2 regions of the Macrococcoides bohemicum genome follow, and region 2 is predicted to be linked to the other one. Evidence: predicted binding sites of a transcription regulator. Region 2 holds the regulator's gene; the other holds the start of a gene.
What was found. The regulator LexA, encoded in region 2, represses DNA repair genes until DNA is damaged. The targets are predictions, from matches to a motif close to CGAACATATGTTCG.

Region 1 (3,437 bases), 500 kb from region 2:
TCGCAGGTGATAATCCTTCTATCACATCGACATCAGGTTTATCCATTTGACCTAAGAACATTCTGGCATAAGCACTTAGTGATTCTACATATCTTCTTTGACCTTCAGCATAAATAGTGTCGAAAGCTAAACTTGATTTACCAGAACCTGAAAGTCCTGTCATCACAACGAGTTTATCTCGAGGTATTTCTATATCTATATTCTTTAAATTATGTGCTCTTGCACCTTTAACTACAATTGATTTATTTTTCATATTGTCACCCTTCAGCTTTAAGCTCAAATAAAATATCTCTCAGCTCAGTTGCACGCTCAAAATCAAGTGCTTTTGCTGCTTCTTTCATTTCATGTTCGACTTTTTCGATCATTGCATTACGCTCTTTCACCGTTAATTTTTTCTTTTTCTTATCTTTAGTCGGTAGATCTTCTGCAACATCTGGTGTTGCACTTATAATATCGCGTACTTTTTTATTAATGGTCATCGGTGTGATGCCGTGTTCTGTATTATAACGCTCCTGAATTTCACGACGACGATTGGTCTCATCGATCGCTATCTTCATTGAATCAGTCATTTTATCTGCATACATGATAACTTTCCCTTGATCATTACGTGCAGCACGACCGATAATCTGAATTAAGGAACGGTGACTTCTTAAGAAACCTTCTTTATCCGCATCCAGGATAGCAACGAGAGATACTTCAGGAATATCTAACCCTTCTCTTAATAGGTTAATTCCGACAAGTACATCGAATACACCTAATCTTAGATCACGAATGATTTCTATACGTTCCAAAGTTTTAATCTCAGAATGAAGATAGTTGACCTTAATACCTGCTTCTTTTAAGTAGGTCGTTAAGTCTTCACTCATCTTCTTCGTTAATGTCGTAATTAATACGCGTTCGTTCTTTTCAATACGTTGTCTAATTTCTTCCATTAAGTCATCAATTTGATGTTCAGATTTGCGTACTTCAACAATTGGATCAAGCAATCCGGTTGGTCGAATAATCTGTTCTACCATTTCATCAGTATGTTCAATTTCATAAGGTCCAGGTGTTGCAGAAACATAGACAAACTGTTGTCCTTTCGCTTCAAATTCTTCAAATTTAAGCGGTCGGTTATCAAGCGCACTTGGCAATCTGAATCCGTGATCTACCAATACATTTTTACGTGCCTGGTCACCGTTATACATACCCCTAACCTGTGGCAATGTAACGTGACTCTCATCCATCATAATCAACCAATCATCTCCAAAATAGTCTAGAAGCGTATAAGGCGTCGCACCTAAAGGACGTAACGTCAAATGCACAGAATAGTTCTCAATGCCTGAACAGAATCCCATCTCACGCATCATCTCTAAATCATAGTTGGTACGTTGTTCAAGACGTTGTGCTTCAAGCAATTTACCTTCTTCTCTAAATTTCTTCAGCTGTTCTTCCAGTTCTTTCTCGATACGTTCGATTGCAATCTGCATCTTTTCTTCACGTGTAACGAAGTGACTGGCTGGGAATAATGTGAAATGCTCACGTTCCTTAAGTACTTCTCCTGTTAAGTAGTTAATTTCGCGAATTCGTTCAATCTCATCTCCAAAGAATTCAACACGTACACATTGCTCGTCACGAGAAGCCGGAAAGATTTCGACGACATCTCCACGCACACGGAATGTACCACGTTTAAAATCGATGTCATTTCGTGCATACTGAATATCAATTAATTTACGTAATAATTGATTGCGTTCAACCTCCATCCCTACACGCATACTTACAACCATATCTTTATATTCTTCGGGATTTCCTAAACCATAGATGCAACTTACTGAAGCGATGATAATCACATCATCACGTTCAAATAAAGCACTCGTTGCCGAATGTCGTAATTTATCAATCTCGTCGTTAATCGATGCATCTTTCTCGATAAAAGTATCTGTAGACGGAACATACGCTTCAGGTTGGTAATAATCATAATAACTCACGAAATATTCAACACGATTATCAGGGAAAAATTCTTTAAACTCACTATATAATTGACCTGCTAAAGTCTTATTGTGAGCCATAATTAACGTTGGTTTACCAACCTCTTTAATAACATTACTCATTGTAAACGTCTTACCTGTACCTGTCGCACCAAGTAGAGTCTGATGACGTTTACCTTCTTTAATACCTTCTACTATTTTTTTAATCGCTTCTGGCTGGTCGCCAGCAGGCTTATAATCTGATTTAATAACAAACGGATGATGTTCCATATGCGCCCTCCTTATCGATAATATTTTACCAAAAAAAAAATAAAAAATACAAACATTTGTTCGCACGATATATTACACTAACTTTATCATAAAAAAGAAAACAGCTCAGAACATAAAATGTTTGAACTGTTAGTCATTTCCTTTATCTAATTTATAAAAGTCAACAATTAAATAACCAATAATCAGACTCATCGTATCTAAAAATACAATCATCTGTGCATGAAAAAAACCTTTATATACTGATACGCCAATCACAATACAAGATAATATCAAACCCGTATATTTATTTCTGACAATCATACTAAATATAATGACCATCAGTGCTGGTAATAATGACGCCAACCAATACCATATCGTCATAGATCCGACTCTTTTACTTCTAAAATTGAAACCGTTAATTCTTTTAATTCTGAACGTGGAATAAATTTCTCCTGTAACATTTCCGGTAGTATATTTTCAAGGAAATCCTGTACGCAATGTAAGTGGTCAAATTGTATAATTGTGCGTAAGCTCTTTTCATATATTTCAAAGAATAGAGGTTCTGGATTTCTTTTCTGTATCTCTCCAAAAGACTCGTATAGTAAATCAATTTTATCAGCCACTGAAAGGATTTGACCTTCTATCGTTTCATCTTTTCCTTCTTTTAATCGTTCATGATAAATCGCACGATAGCTTTCCGGAAATTCAGAGTCTATAAAACGTGCAATCATTTGTTCTTCCACATCACTGAATAATTGCTTAAGCTCTTTAGAAGCATACTTAACAGGTGTTTTAATATCTCCTGTAAAAATTTCAGGATAATCATGGTTGAGCGCTTTTTCATAGACGTTTTTCCAGTTGATCTCAGTGCCATGATATTCTTCAACTGTAGCAAGATACTGAGCAATTTTTGTAACTTTAAAAGAGTGGCTTGCTACATTATGCTCTTGATATTTGAACTTACCTGGACAGCGTATAAGCTTTTCTAAGTCAGATAAACTTTTAAAATATTGATGTACACCCACTACAATCACTCCTCATTATTTTAAATTTGCTATTATTTTTTCTAACTTATTTCTATTGAGTTCACCGATATACGTTTTTAATACTTTACCTTTTCTATCTACAAAAATTGTTGTAGGTATATTGTTAATCTTATATTGTTTCATCTGTGTTTCATCTAAAACTAACATTGGATATTTCGCTTTATAATGCATTATA
Region 2 (3,437 bases):
AGATGTCATATACAAATTGTGGTACTTCAAATTTTAAGTTTGCATCTAATCCATATGTTTCAAATGCTAAAATTCTCTCTTCATTACCAAGTGGCGCACCATGCACACCATTTGTTCCCTGACGGTTTGGTGAACCATATCCGATGATTGTCTTAACTTCAATAATTGAAGGTTTGTCTGAAGATTTTGCTTGCGTAATAGCTTTATCAATCGCTTCACAGTCATTACCATCTTCAACTAAGATATGCTCCCAGCCATAAGCTTCAAAGCGACCTTTTACATCCTCAGAAAATGCTTTGTCAAGATCTCCATCTAAAGAAATGTCATTTGAATCGTATAAAGCAATCAGTTTATTTAATTTAAGATGACCTGCTAAACTGGCAGCTTCATGCGAAATACCTTCCATTAAATCTCCATCTGAAACTAATGCATACGTATAATGATCCACGATATCAATATCTTTGTTATACGTAGCAGCTAAATGCTTCTCTGCCATCGCAAAACCAACACTCATCGCAAAACCTTGTCCTAATGGTCCAGTTGTAATTTCCACACCTTCAGTATGACGGAATTCCGGATGACCTGGTGTTTTAGAATCCCATTGTCTAAAGTTTTTCAGTTCCTCTAGTGCTAATCCACCTGAAACATGCAATAAAGAATATAGTAATGCAGAGCCATGACCAGCAGAAAGTATAAATCTATCTCTATTAAAGAAATGCGTTGAGCTTGGATTAAAGTTCAGATGACGCGTCCATAATGTATAAGCAAATGGAGCAGCCCCCATCGGTAAACCAGGGTGACCAGAATTAGCAGCCTCAATCTGATCGATACTTAATGCTCTAATCGTGTCAATTGCAAGTTGATCTTCTTTTGAAAACATATTTATTTCTCCTTTATTTTGTATTTTATATTATTTAATATACTGCTTAATTATTGTTAACTCAATTTCTTAATTTTTAATCTCTTAAATTATTGTTTCTTTGAATTACTTTCACTTTCTCAGGCGTAACATCGTTGCCTTCAGGATCGATTACCTTTGCGTTCTCTATCGTTTTCTGGAAGCTATTTCGAAAAGTCTGAAGATATTCTTTACGTAATAACGTTTGCTCTCTGCCTTCTTCTTCAGTTAAACCTTCATTCTTCTTTTTTCGTGCCAATTCATTTATTCTATTCATTTTTTCTTGTTCTAACATATCCTCATTCCTTTCCATTTAAAGATACCAAAAAAAGCGCGTGAAACCAACTGGTCACACTCGCTTAAGTAAAAAATTATATGTACATTTAATTTACAACACCTAAAACCTCTCCATTTTGCACTGGATCATGTATCGTTTGTTCTGTATCATTACGAACATCATTTTGTTCGCTTATTTGTTCTGTAATACCTGGTGAAGTCTGTTCATAAATATAATGAGATTGCGTCATATATAAAAGGCCGAAGACTGTAATTACAATAAATAATAGTAAATACATCATAAATTCCTTTGAAATAGTAACTGTCATAGTTAATTCCTCCTAGAACGTTTGTTTGTATTTATACAATAACAGAACGTTTGTTCTATGTCAATAAAAACACGAACAAATGTTTGTTACATGCGAACGTATATGCTATAATACAAATAACACCAATGCTAAGGAGTGTTTATAAATGAGAGAACTAACTAAAAGGCAAGAAGAAATATATGAATATTTGAAACATGTTGTATCAACTAAAGGATATCCACCTAGTGTTCGAGAGATTGGAGAAGCGGTAGGTTTGGCTTCATCTTCAACAGTTCATGGACATCTTTCTCGATTAGAAGAAAAAGGATATATTAAAAGAGACCCAACTAAGCCACGAGCGATAGAAATTGTACAGGATGAAACGCCTGCTGATTATTCAGAAACAATTCACGTTCCGGTTATCGGTAAAGTAACTGCAGGTGTTCCTATTACTGCGATAGAGAACGTGGAAGAATATTTTCCCTTACCTGCTCACTTTACAAGTAGTCATAATAGTGACATCTTTATTTTAGATGTTGTAGGTGAAAGTATGATAGAAGCCGGCATATATGATAAAGATAAAGTGATTGTTAGAAGACAGTCTATTGCAGAGAACGGCGATATTATTGTGGCTATGACTGAAGAAGACGAAGCAACTGTTAAAAGATTCTATAAAGAAAATAATCGTTATCGATTACAACCGGAAAATAGTTCTATGGATCCAATCTATTTAGATTCTGTAACTGTTTTAGGAAAAGTAGTTGGATTGTTTAGAGAATTTTAAAAAACTAAGAGCGAATGACTATAGTCATTCGCTCTTAGTTTTGTTTATATTTGTTAAAACATTTGAATACTGATTTTCTATTAAGATTACTTACGTCCAATGATTTCTTTTACTTGTTCTAATATGTCTTTATGTTCTTTTGCTTTTGTTTCCATCGTACTATCCCCTTATCTCATTCTTATAATGAATATTCATTACAAAAGGCTTACTTAGAAAATATACCCAAAATGAAAAGAATCAAACATCGATGTATTGCTTTTTTATACAGGAAGTAGCAATTTGTATATACTTATCTACTAATATTTTACAACAAATATTAAAAATATACAAATATTTCACTTTTTCACTTCAGAAAATTTTATAACTTTCCTCATGCTTGATATAATAAAAGTAAGGAGGCGAATGACATGCAAAGAAAATTAGCACGTTCTACAACTGATAGATACTTAGCTGGCGTTTTAGGTGGTTTTGCTGAATATTTAAACATGGATTCAACACTACTCCGTGTTATCTTTATTCTTGTTTCATTCTTAACTGTGCATATCCCAACATTTACAATCTATCTTATTCTTGCACTATTTATGCCAAAAGACGTTGATGTTATTGATCGTTACTGATTAAATATTTATTAAATTAAACAAAGCTTAAGACAATGTGTATATTCACATGTCTTAAGCTTTTATTTTTGTGTTCATATTGATATTTACTTCCTCTTATTTAATATCGCCACAGCCCCAAATCCTAATACGAGTAATAATATTGTTAACTTATCATCAATAATCATTAGGCCATAACGACATATGAATAAAATGAAAGCATAAATAAACAAAACGAGTATCTTGATGTGATAATTAGACATTTCAACCCTTCTTTACTATATTATATGTTGTTCATCATACCATCTTTTCATAATTTAATTAACTTTTTGTTTAAATAGTAATAATTCCTATTTACAATTATATCGCTTTGCTTTAGTATTAAATCGTAATGATTACGAAAAGGAGAAATATTATGAAGCAAAGTATGTTAAAAGGTTTAGGAATCTTATCATTAGGCGTATTATTAGTAGGTTGTCAGGATGCTAACACTGAAAATGATAAAGAACAAGAACATAAAACTGAGACAACTTCTAACTTAACGAATGAGAAAACGACTTCAAAAGAGCATGCAC

Region 1: a site for LexA is predicted at 2,287-2,300, ahead of uvrB (excinuclease ABC subunit UvrB). Genes of this name have one in related genera too.

What each region holds. Positions count from the first base shown of each region.
Region 1 is NZ_CP054482.1:728,045-731,481, reverse strand. Features, by position in the region: gene uvrA (excinuclease ABC subunit UvrA) at 1-253, opposite strand, end outside; gene uvrB (excinuclease ABC subunit UvrB) at 258-2,237, opposite strand; gene HT586_RS03815 (CsbA family protein) at 2,367-2,597, opposite strand; gene HT586_RS03810 (YfbR-like 5'-deoxynucleotidase) at 2,594-3,241, opposite strand; gene HT586_RS03805 (TlpA family protein disulfide reductase) at 3,257-3,437, opposite strand, start outside.
Region 2 is NZ_CP054482.1:1,229,667-1,233,103, reverse strand. Features, by position in the region: gene tkt (transketolase) at 1-880, opposite strand, end outside; gene HT586_RS06325 (DUF896 domain-containing protein) at 957-1,193, opposite strand; gene HT586_RS06320 (hypothetical protein) at 1,282-1,503, opposite strand; gene lexA (transcriptional repressor LexA) at 1,649-2,266, shown strand; gene HT586_RS06310 (PspC domain-containing protein) at 2,674-2,883, shown strand; gene HT586_RS06305 (hypothetical protein) at 2,970-3,125, opposite strand; gene HT586_RS06300 (metal-binding protein ZinT) at 3,278-3,437, shown strand, end outside.